Regions from separate parts of the Micromonospora sp. WMMA1947 genome, predicted to be linked through region 2. Evidence: riboswitches for the same ligand, from Rfam matches in the RefSeq annotation. Region 2 holds a riboswitch; the other holds the start of a gene.
What was found. A riboswitch is a leader RNA that binds a small molecule or an ion and turns the genes downstream of it on or off. The one in region 2 is predicted to bind thiamine pyrophosphate.

Region 1 (4,936 bases), 710 kb from region 2:
ACCATCCGGAACGCGGCGAGCGCCCCGATGGCGAACCGGGCGGGCGTCCTCGCGTTCTGGATCAACGCGTCGGCCAGGTCCGTCGGGTCGGTGGTGGCGAACACGACGATGCCGGGCAGCGCCACCGCGAACATGCGCAGCACCAGCCCGAGCGCGGTCATCAGCACGCCCTGGGTGACCAGGATCGGTCCGGCCTGGAGCAGCACCGGGCCGGAGCGGTCGGCCGCGAACAGCACGAGTGTGACCAGGATGCCGACGGCGCCGGCGAGCAGCGGCCAGGCCCGGCGGGCCAGCACCCGGTAGCGGACGCCGAACAGCGGCAGCACCGCGAGTTCGACGGCGATGGCGAGGGCCGGGGCCACCGGATCGAGCGTCGCCACCAGGATGAGCGTGAAGACCACCGCGGCGGCCAGCTTCGCCACCGGGTTGCGCCGGGCCAGCGGCGCGCCGGGCGCGGCGACCGGTTCGAGGTTGATCACGGGAGCACCGCGGCGGACGGGCGGTGCAGGGCGAGCGTCCGGTCGGCGAGCGCGGCGACGAAGTCCTCGTCGTGGGTCACCGTGACCACGCCGTGCCCGGCGTCGCGCAGCTCGGCGAGCAGGTCGACCAGCTCCAGCCACGTCCGCCGGTCCTGGCCGAACGTGGGCTCGTCGCAGATCAGCAGGCGGGGCGCGGTGGCCAGCGCCGTCGCCACGCTCAGCCGCCGCGCCTCGCCACCCGAGAGGGTGTACGGGTTGGCGCCCGCCAGCCGGTCCAGCCGCAACCGCTGCAACAGCTCGTCCACGGTGGCGGTGACCGCCGGCTCGGCCCGGCCGATGCGGCGCGGGCCGAGCGCCAGCTCGTCGCGGACCGTGGCGGTGACGAACTGGTGCTCCGGGTCCTGGAACACCGAACCGATCCGGCGGACCAGAGCGGGTGCCCGCCAGCGGTGCGGGGGAGTGCGCGCGTCCCGCCCGGCGAGTTCGGCGGACGCGGTGACGGCCCCCGCTCCGGGTTTCAGCAGGCCGCCCAGGAGCAGCGCCAGTGTGGACTTGCCGGCCCCGTTGGGGCCGAGGACGGCGAGCGCCTCGCCGGCGCGTACCCGAAGATCGGTGGGGTTCAGCCGGGGCGGGAGGCCGAGCCGCTCCGCGGTGAGCAGCACGTCGCCGGGCGGCGTGGTGGCGTGCCGGGGTGGCGCGACGTGGCCGGGTACCCAGACCCCGGCGGCGGCCAGCGCGTCGCCGTGCGCGGCGAAGACCGCCTCGGGCGGCCCGTCGGCGCGGACGCCGCCGCCGGGTTCCAGCACCACGACGCGGTCGACCAGCGGCAGCGCCTCGGTGACCCGGTGCTCGACCAGGATCATCGTGGTGTCCGGGTCGAGCGCGTTCGCGACGGCCCGGCGGATCAGGCCGGCGCCGGCCGGGTCGAGGTTGGCGGTGGGCTCGTCGAGCAGCAGCAGTCCGGGGCGCAGCGCGAGCGTGCCGGCCAGGGCCAGCCGCTGCTGCTCCCCGCCGCTGAGCGCGGCGGTCGGGCGGTCCCGGGGGTACGGGAAGCCGACCCGGTGCAGCGCCTCGTCGACGCGGGACCAGATCTCGCCGGCCGGTACGCCCCGGTTCTCCAGCCCGAACGCCACGTCGTCGCCGGAGCGGGCCATGACGAGCTGGGTCTGCGGGTCCTGGAACAGGATGCCAACGCGCTCACGCGCCTTGCGCGGGTCCAGCCCGTCGATCTCGACGGTGCCCTCCTGCTCGCCGGAGTCCTCCGGCAGCAGCCCGGCCAGCGCCGCCAGCAACGTGCTCTTACCGGCCCCGGAGGGCCCGAGCAGTAGCACCCGCTCGCCGCTCTCCACACGCAGATCCACTCCGCGCAGAGCCCAGCGCTTGCGTCCTCCGTGCCGCCACCCGAACCCCCGCAGCACCACAGCGCTCACCGCCCACCACCCCCTCTCCCGGCCCAGCCTGCGTGATCAAGGAGTTCGCGTCCGGAGAACCGTGCCCGGCGGACGCAAACTCCTTGATCACCGGGCGGAAGTGGGGAGAGGGCTAGACCAGGGCGCGGTCGCGACCGGCGGGGAAGCGGTCCAGCACGCCGGTGTTCGCCAGCGCGCGGGTGAGGACGTGCGCGCCCAGACCGGCGACGATAGTGGCGCTGACGATAGTGATCAGCGCGTACGGGAGGCGGTAGGAGGCGAAGTCGTACGCCTTGTTCCAGTAGACGAAGTCGAAGATCGCAGCACCGAGGCCGGTCAGCGCACCGGCCAGCACCGCCACCGGCAGGCGGAACGAGCGGTACCGGAACGCGGCGAAGGCCAGCTCGGCGCCGATGCCCTGCATCAGGCCCTGGAGGATCACGATGCTCGCCCACTGGCTGCCCAGCAGGGCGGAGATGATCGCGGCCACCGTCTCGCAGTACAGCGCGGCGCCCGGCTTGCGGATGATCAGGCCGGCGAGCACCGCCGGGATCAGCCACACGCCGTAGAGCACTGCCTGCGCCGGCGGGAAGAACGCGAACGCCGCGTCGGTGGCGCTCCAGAGCAGGCCCCAGGCCCAGAAGACGACGCCGAAGGCGACGGCGATGACCGAGGCGACGACGATGTCGACGGTACGCCAGCGGTTGCTGTCGGTACGGTTCACGATTGGCTCCCAGTTCGTCGAGGTGAACCAGGAGAAGACGCACGCCGCGCCCGGTGGTCACCGGACGGCGACGCGGCTGGAGGTCGACCGAACTCCCTGCGCTGGCATTACCCAGATCAGGTTCGAGGGTCTGCGGGCACCGGCCCGCACTCTCAGCGCTGCGCGCTCCCCTGTCGGATGTGAAGTTGTCTCGTCGCAGACGCTAGCACCGACCACGGCCCGGGGCCCAGCAGGGCGAGTGTCGGTATGGTGGCGATCATGCTGGTGGATGCGCGGGGACTGACGTTCGAGGTACGCGCCGGCGGTCCCGAGGGCGGCGACCCGGTCCTGCTGCTGCACGGCTTCCCGCAGCACTCGGGCGAGTGGGACGCGGTCACGCCCGCGCTGCACGCCGCCGGGCTGCGCACGTACGCGCTCGACCAGCGCGGCTACTCGCCCGGCGCGCGTCCGGCCGACATCGGGGCGTACCGGATTCCGGAGCTGGTGGCCGACGCGGCGGCCGTGCTCGACGCGCTCGGGGTGACCCGCGCCCACGTGGTCGGCCACGACTGGGGCGCCATCGTGGCGTGGGGCCTGGCGGCGGCGCACCCGGACCGGGTGCGGACGCTGACCGCGGTGTCGGTGCCGCATCCGGCGGCGATGGGCCACGCGCTCGCCACCGACCCCCGGCAGAAGGTCAAGTCCGCCTACATCGCGTTGTTCCGCAAGCCCGGTACGGCGGAGAAGGTGCTGCTGGCGTGGAACGGCGCCACGCTGCGCAAGCTGCTGAGCGGCGTGGGCGACGCCGGTACGGTGGCGCGCTACGCCGAGCCGATGCGCGAGCCGGGCGCCTTGACGGCGGCGCTGAACTGGTATCGCGCGATGACCGGTGCGGACATGAAGGCGGTCGCCCCGGTCGGGGTGCCCACCACGTTCGTGTGGAGCGACAAGGACGTGGCGATCGGCCGGACGGCCGCGCAGGCGTGCGCCGCGCGCGTCACCGGTGACTACCGGTTCGTGACGCTGTCCGGCGTCAGCCACTGGATTCCGGACGAGGCGCCCGGCCCGCTGGCCGAGGCGATCCTCGCCCGTTGCACAGGAACGGAGGAGGCATGACGGTGAGCGCCGACGCGTACCTGGCGGTGGTGACCGAGACGATCGGCCGGGTGGCCGCCGCGCAGCGGCAGAACGTGGCCGACGCGGCCGACCTGATCGCGGCCGCGCTGCGCGCCGACGGTGTGGTGCACGCGTTCGGCACCGGGCACTCCGAGGCGCTGGCCATGGAGATCGCCGGGCGGGCCGGCGGCCTGGTGCCCACCAACCGGATCGCGTTGCGGGACCTGGTGCTGATCGGCGGCGACCCGGCCGACGTGCTCGGCCCGAAGCTGGAACGCGATCCGGCCGTGGCGCACCGCCTCTACGAGCTGGCGCCGATCCGGCCGCAGGACGTGTTCGTGCTGGCCTCGAACTCGGGCGTGAACGGGGCGATGGTCGAGTTCGCGTCCATCGTGAAGGAACGCGGGCACGGCCTGGTGGCGATCACCTCGGCGCAGCACTCGGCCCGGATGACCTCGCGGCACCCGTCCGGCCGCAAGCTCGCCGACTTCGCCGACGTGGTGCTGGACAACGGAGCCCCGTACGGCGACGCGACGTTGCCGCTTCCGGGTGGCGGCGCGGTCGGCGCGGTCTCCTCGATCACCGCGGCGCTGCTCGCGCAGCAGATCGTCACCGAGGTGGTGGCCCGGCTGGTCGCGGCGGGGCAGCGCCCGCCGGTCTACCTGTCCGCGAACATCACCGGCGGCGACGAGCACAACGCCGAGCTGGAGGCACGGTACGCGGGCCGGATCCGCAGGGGTTCCTGAACCGGTTTCGTGATCGCCCGTACGGGGCACAGGCGGTGCTGCCGGTGGGCGTTCACCCGCCGGCCGTGCCGTCTCCCGGGGAGGTCCGCGAGTGTCCAAGGAATCCGAGAAGCAGCGCTGGCAGCGCAACTTCGCCGATCTGTTGCAGGAGCTGCGGGTCGCGCAGACAGGCGTGCAGATCCTCTTCGCCTTCCTGCTGACGCTGCCGTTCAGCAACGGGTTCGGCCGGACCACGGAGTTCCAGCGCGACGTCTACATCCTGGCGCTGCTGACCGCCGCCGCGTCCGCCGCGATGATCATCTCTCCGGTCGCGTTCCACCGGGCGTTGTTCCGGCAGGGCCGCAAGCCGGAGCTGGTCCGCTTCGCCCACCGGATGGCCACCGGCGGCCTGTTCTTCATGCTGATCGCGATGGTCAGCTCGGTCCTGCTGGTCACCGACTTCGTGCTGGACCGGCCGATCGCGTTCCTGCTCAGCACGCTCAC
Region 2 (4,936 bases):
CGCGGGATCAGCATGCTCCAGGTGGCCATCGGCGGCCTGGCGGCCCGTCCCGCCGTGACGTCCGTGATCGCCGGCGCGACCACTGCCGAGCAGGTGAAGGCGAACGCCGAAGCGGGGACGTGGCAGCCCAGCGACGAGGACCTGGACGCCTTGGACGCCATCCTCTGACCGTCCCCGCCGGTGCCGACGCGCCCGCCCGCGCGTCGGGTCCGCCCGTGTGCCCGAGCGTTGGGTCCGCTCGCGCTCGGGCCCCGCCCGTGCGTCCGGTCCGCGCGTTGGGTCCGCTCGCGCTCGGGTCCGTCCGCCCGTGCGTCCGGTCCGTGCGTTGGGCCCGCCCGCGCTTAGGTCCGCCCGTGTGCCCGCGCGTTGGGTCCGCCCGCGCTTAGGTCCGCCCGTGCGCTCGCGTTCGGTCCGCCCGCGCGTCGGATCCCGCCCGTGCATCCTGTCCGCGCGTTGGTCCGCTCGCGCTTGGGTCCCGCCCGTGCGTCCCGCCCGTGCGTCGGGCCTGCCCGTGCGTGGGGCCAGCTCGCTCGATCGGCCCGTCCGCGCGGCCCGTCCGCGCGTGGTGTCCGTCCGCGCCTTCGGTCCACAGGTGTTCGGTCCGCCCGCCATCGCAGGTGCGCCCGCTCGTCGGCGTGCAACCGTCGGGGCTTGCTCCGCGCGGCGGGGTGCGCCCACCGGGCCCCGCCCGCGCGCGGAGGCACCCATGGCGTTCCACTCGCAGGCAGCGCTCACGATGGCTGGAACGGTATGGGTGTCAAAAGGGCCTTGAGACACCCATGGCGTTCCACTCGTCGCCAGATTCAGTCGCGAGTGGAACGCCATAGGTGTCTGCGGCGGCCTCCTGACGCCCGTGGTGTCTCGGGCGGCCCGGCTCGGCTCGGCTCGGCTCGGCTCGGCCCGGCTCGGCTCGGCTCGGCCCAGCCTGGCTCGGCTCGGCCAGGTCAGGCACCACGGGTCAGGCGCCGGGTGGCGGTGGCCGGGCCGGCGCGCGGCGGGGCGAGACTCGTAGCTGCGGGCTGCGGGCTGCGGGCTGCGGGCTGCGGGCTGCGGGCTGCGGGCTGCGGGCTGCGGGCGCGGCGGGGGTGCGGACCAGAGGCGTGGCAGGGTGCGGCGGGCGCGGGCGCGGGCGCGGGCGCGGCGGGCGGCGGGGTGCGGGTCAGTGGTTTGCTGCGGTGGCGCGACGTTCGGCCAGGGCCTGGCGTACCAGGGCGACTGTGGCGTCGGGACGGCGCAGCACGTCGTCGGCGGTGAACCGGAGCACGACCCACCCGGCCGCGCGGAGCGCGTTCAGTCGCGCCACGTCCCGCCGGAAGTGAGCCCGTTCCCGGTGGTGGTCGCCGTCGTACTCGACCGCGAGGCGGAGAGCCGGCCAGGCCAGGTCCACCCGGGCCACGAAGCGTCCGCCGGCGCGCACCTCGTGCTGGGCAGTGAGCGGGCCGAGACCGGCGTCGAGGAGGAGCAGCCGCAGTCGCGTCTCCATCGGAGACTCGCTCAACGGCTCGGCCATCGCCAGTACCTCGCGCAGCAGCGGAGCGCCCGGCCAACCCGACCGGTCGGCGGCGTAGGCCCGCAGTGCGGGCAGCTTCACGACCCGGCGACGCAGCAGCGCGTCGACGGCGACCAGCGCCTCGGCGAGTGAGCCCTGCCGGCCCAGGTCGAACGCGGTACGTAGCGGGGTGGTGACCGGCAGCCCGCCGAAGAAGGTGCGGTCCCGCTCCGGCAGGGGCGACCGGACCACCCGCAACCGTGGGTGCGGTCGTAGTCGAGCAGCGGTCGGCAGCAGCACGGTGACCGGCGCGTCGCGGGGGAGCACGTCCGCGCCGAACAACCAGGCGGCGCTGCTTCCTGCCAGCACGGCAACCGGCGGCAGGCGCAACGCCACCGCCTCGCACCACATCCGGTGGTCGTCGGCGCGGTGTCCGTCCCGATGCACGTACACGTCCGGGAGCAGGCGGATCCACGTCGGCCCGCGCAGCATCGTCCAGGTGAGCAGCCCTTCGGACACGGCGCGGCCGCCCCGGAACGGCAGGGTCGCCAGGCGGCGCGGGACACGGGCGGGAACGGACATCCCAGCAGCGTGTCGTGACGAGACGGTCACCCACTGCCCCGATCCGCCGGACGGCTGGTTCCTGGGAAAAACCTCTCCCGGGCTTCCGTACGGGCGGGAGGCGTCGTACGGTAGGCCGCAAGTGACCCACGGGAGCCCGGTGCGGACCGGGCTGAGAGGGGGGCTGGGAGCCCCCGACCGTCGAACCTGATCCGGGTAATGCCGGCGCAGGGAGGAGCGTTGCCGTGCTGTCCCTGGGACGACTGCATCTCATCACCGACACCCGGCCGGGGCGTGACCCGCTCGCCGTGCTGCGCGCCGCCCTGCCGGTAGCCGGCGCCGACCTCGTCGTGCAGGTGCGCGTGGAGGACGACGCGACCGACCGGGAGGCGTACGAGCTGGCCCGGCTGGTGGTCGACGCCTGCCGGGCGTATGGGGCGCGGTGCCTGGTCAACGACCGGTTGCACGTGGCGCTCGCGGTGGGCGCGGCCGGGGGCCATGTCGGCGCCGACGACCTGCCGGTGCCCGCCGCGCGCCGCGTGCTCGGCCCGGACGCCGTGCTCGGCGCGACGGCCCGCGAGCCGGTGACCGCCCGTGCCGCAGTGGACGCCGGGGCCACCTACCTGGGCGTGGGCCCGTGCCACGTCACCACCACCAAGTCCGGCCTGCCGGGACCGATCGGCCCCGAGGGGATACGCGCGGTCGCCGAGGCGGTGTCCGTGCCGGTGATCGCGATCGGCGGGGTGACCGCCGCGACCGTGCCGGCGTTGCGGGCGGCCGGTGCGTACGGGGTGGCGGTGGTCGGCGCGCTCAGCGCGGCCGTCGATCCGGCGCACGCCACCGCCGAGCTGATGCGGGCGCTGACGTGTTAACAAGGGACCCTTCCTCTACCGGAGGCGTTAACAGGGGGCCCTTCCTTACCGAGGTGGCGGTGGTGGGGGGCGGGCCGATCGGGTGGGCGATCGCGTGGCGGTGCGCGCAGCGCGGACTGCGCGTGGTGGTGCACGACGACCGGCCCGGGTCGGGCGCCTCGTCGGTGGCCGCCGGGATGCTGTCGCCGGTCGCCGAGGCGTACTTCGGTGAGCACGAACTCACCGCGCTTCTCGTCGAGTCCGCCGCCCGCTGGCCCGGCTTCGCGGCTGAGCTGACCGAGGCGAGCGGCGTCGACATCGGCTACTCCACCGAGGGCACGCTCGTCGTCGGGCTCACCGCCGACGACCTGGCCGAGGCGAGGCGGCTGTGGTCGTACCAGCAGGGGTTGGGACTGCCGATCACGCCGTTGCGTCCCTCGGAGCTGCGCGGTCGCGAGCCGGCGCTGGCGCCGCGCGTGCGCGGCGGCGCTGTCGCGCCCGGTGACCACCAGGTCGATCCGCGGCGGCTGGTCGTCGCGTTGCGCACGGCCGCCGAACGCGCCGGTGTGGAGCTGCGTCCGGCCCGCGTCGGCGCGTTGTCCGAGGTGGACGCGCGGGTCACGGTGGTCGCGGCGGGCTGCGGCGCGGCGGCGCTGACCGGCCTGCCGGTCCGGCCGGTCAAGGGCCAGGTGCTGCGGCTGCGCGCACCCGGTGACGGTCCGCCGGGCTTCCGGCACGTGATCCGGGGGTACGCGGACAGCGAGTCGGTCTACCTGGTGCCCCGGGACAGCGGTGAGGTCGTGGTCGGGGCGACGGTCGAGGAGCGCGCGGACACCGCTGTCACCGCCGGTGGCGTGCTGACGCTGCTGCGCGCCGCCGCGGAGCTGGTGCCGGAACTGGTCGAGTACGAGCTGGTGGAGGCCGTCGCGGGGCTGCGCCCCGGTACGCCGGACAACGCGCCGATCATCGGGCCGCTGCCGGGGCGGCCGGGCGTGGCCGCGGCGACCGGGCACCACCGGCACGGCATCGTGCTCACCCCGGTCACCGCCGACCTGGTCACCGAGCTGATCGTCACCGGCGAGCCGGATTCCGCGCTCGCCCCCTTCACCCCGGATCGCTTCGGGAAGGAGCGCACGTGGAACTGATCGTCAACGGCACGGGCCGGACGCTGCCCGACGGCGTCACCGTCGCCGAGGTGGTCCGCACCGTCACCGACCGGGAGCGCGGGCTCGCGGTGGCGGTGAACGGCGAGGTGGTGCCGCGCGGCGGCTGGCCGGAGAGCGTGCTGCGCGACGGCGACCGGGTCGAGGTCCTCAGCGCCACCCAGGGCGGGTGAGCAGGTGTCCACGTTGGAGATCGGCGGGGTCACTTTCGGCTCGCGGCTCGTCCTCGGCACCGGCGGCGCGGCCAACCTGCACGTGCTGGAACAGGCGATCCGGGCGTCCGGCACCGAGCTGGTGACGCTGGCGCTGCGTCGGGTGGACACCACCCCCGGCGGGTCGGGTGGCCTGCTCGACCTGGTGGAGCGGTGCGGCGTACGGCTGCTGCCGAACACGGCCGGCTGCCGGACCGCTGTGGAGGCGGTGAAGACGGCGCACCTGGCCCGGGAGGCGTTCGACACCGCCTGGGTGAAGCTGGAGGTGATCGGTGACGAGCGCACACTCCTGCCCGACGGGGTGGAGCTGCTGCGCGCCGCCGAGGAGCTGGTGGCGGACGGGTTCACAGTGCTGCCGTACACGTCGGACGATCCGGTGCTGGCGCGGCGGCTGGCCGACGTGGGCTGCGCGGCGGTGATGCCGGCCGGGTCGCCGATCGGTTCCGGGCTGGGCATCGGCAACCCGCATCACATCCGGCTGATCCGGCAGGCGGTCGACGTGCCGGTGGTGCTCGACGCGGGCATCGGCACCGCCTCGGATGCGGCGCTCGCGATGGAGCTGGGCTGCGACGCGGTGCTGCTGGCGAGCGCCGTGACCCGGGCCGCCGACCCGGTGGCGATGGCCACGGCGATGCGCTACGCGGTCGAGGCCGGGCGTCT

Region 1: linked by a shared signal. The riboswitch ahead of O7604_RS16335 (ECF transporter S component) and the one ahead of thiE (thiamine phosphate synthase) in region 2 are both predicted to bind thiamine pyrophosphate.

What each region holds. Positions count from the first base shown of each region.
Region 1 covers NZ_CP114909.1:3,397,732-3,402,667, forward strand. The annotation lists gene O7604_RS16325 (energy-coupling factor transporter transmembrane component T) at 1-479, opposite strand, end outside; gene O7604_RS16330 (ABC transporter ATP-binding protein) at 476-1,909, opposite strand; gene O7604_RS16335 (ECF transporter S component) at 2,022-2,612, opposite strand; TPP riboswitch at 2,688-2,794, opposite strand; gene O7604_RS16340 (alpha/beta hydrolase) at 2,871-3,707, shown strand; gene O7604_RS16345 (SIS domain-containing protein) at 3,704-4,453, shown strand; gene O7604_RS16350 (DUF6328 family protein) at 4,545-4,936, shown strand, end outside.
Region 2 covers NZ_CP114909.1:2,688,013-2,692,948, forward strand. The annotation lists gene O7604_RS13015 (aldo/keto reductase) at 1-168, shown strand, start outside; gene O7604_RS13020 (DUF559 domain-containing protein) at 1,160-2,071, opposite strand; TPP riboswitch at 2,190-2,301, shown strand; gene thiE (thiamine phosphate synthase) at 2,296-2,922, shown strand; gene thiO (glycine oxidase ThiO) at 2,916-4,046, shown strand; gene thiS (sulfur carrier protein ThiS) at 4,037-4,237, shown strand; gene O7604_RS13040 (thiazole synthase) at 4,242-4,936, shown strand, end outside.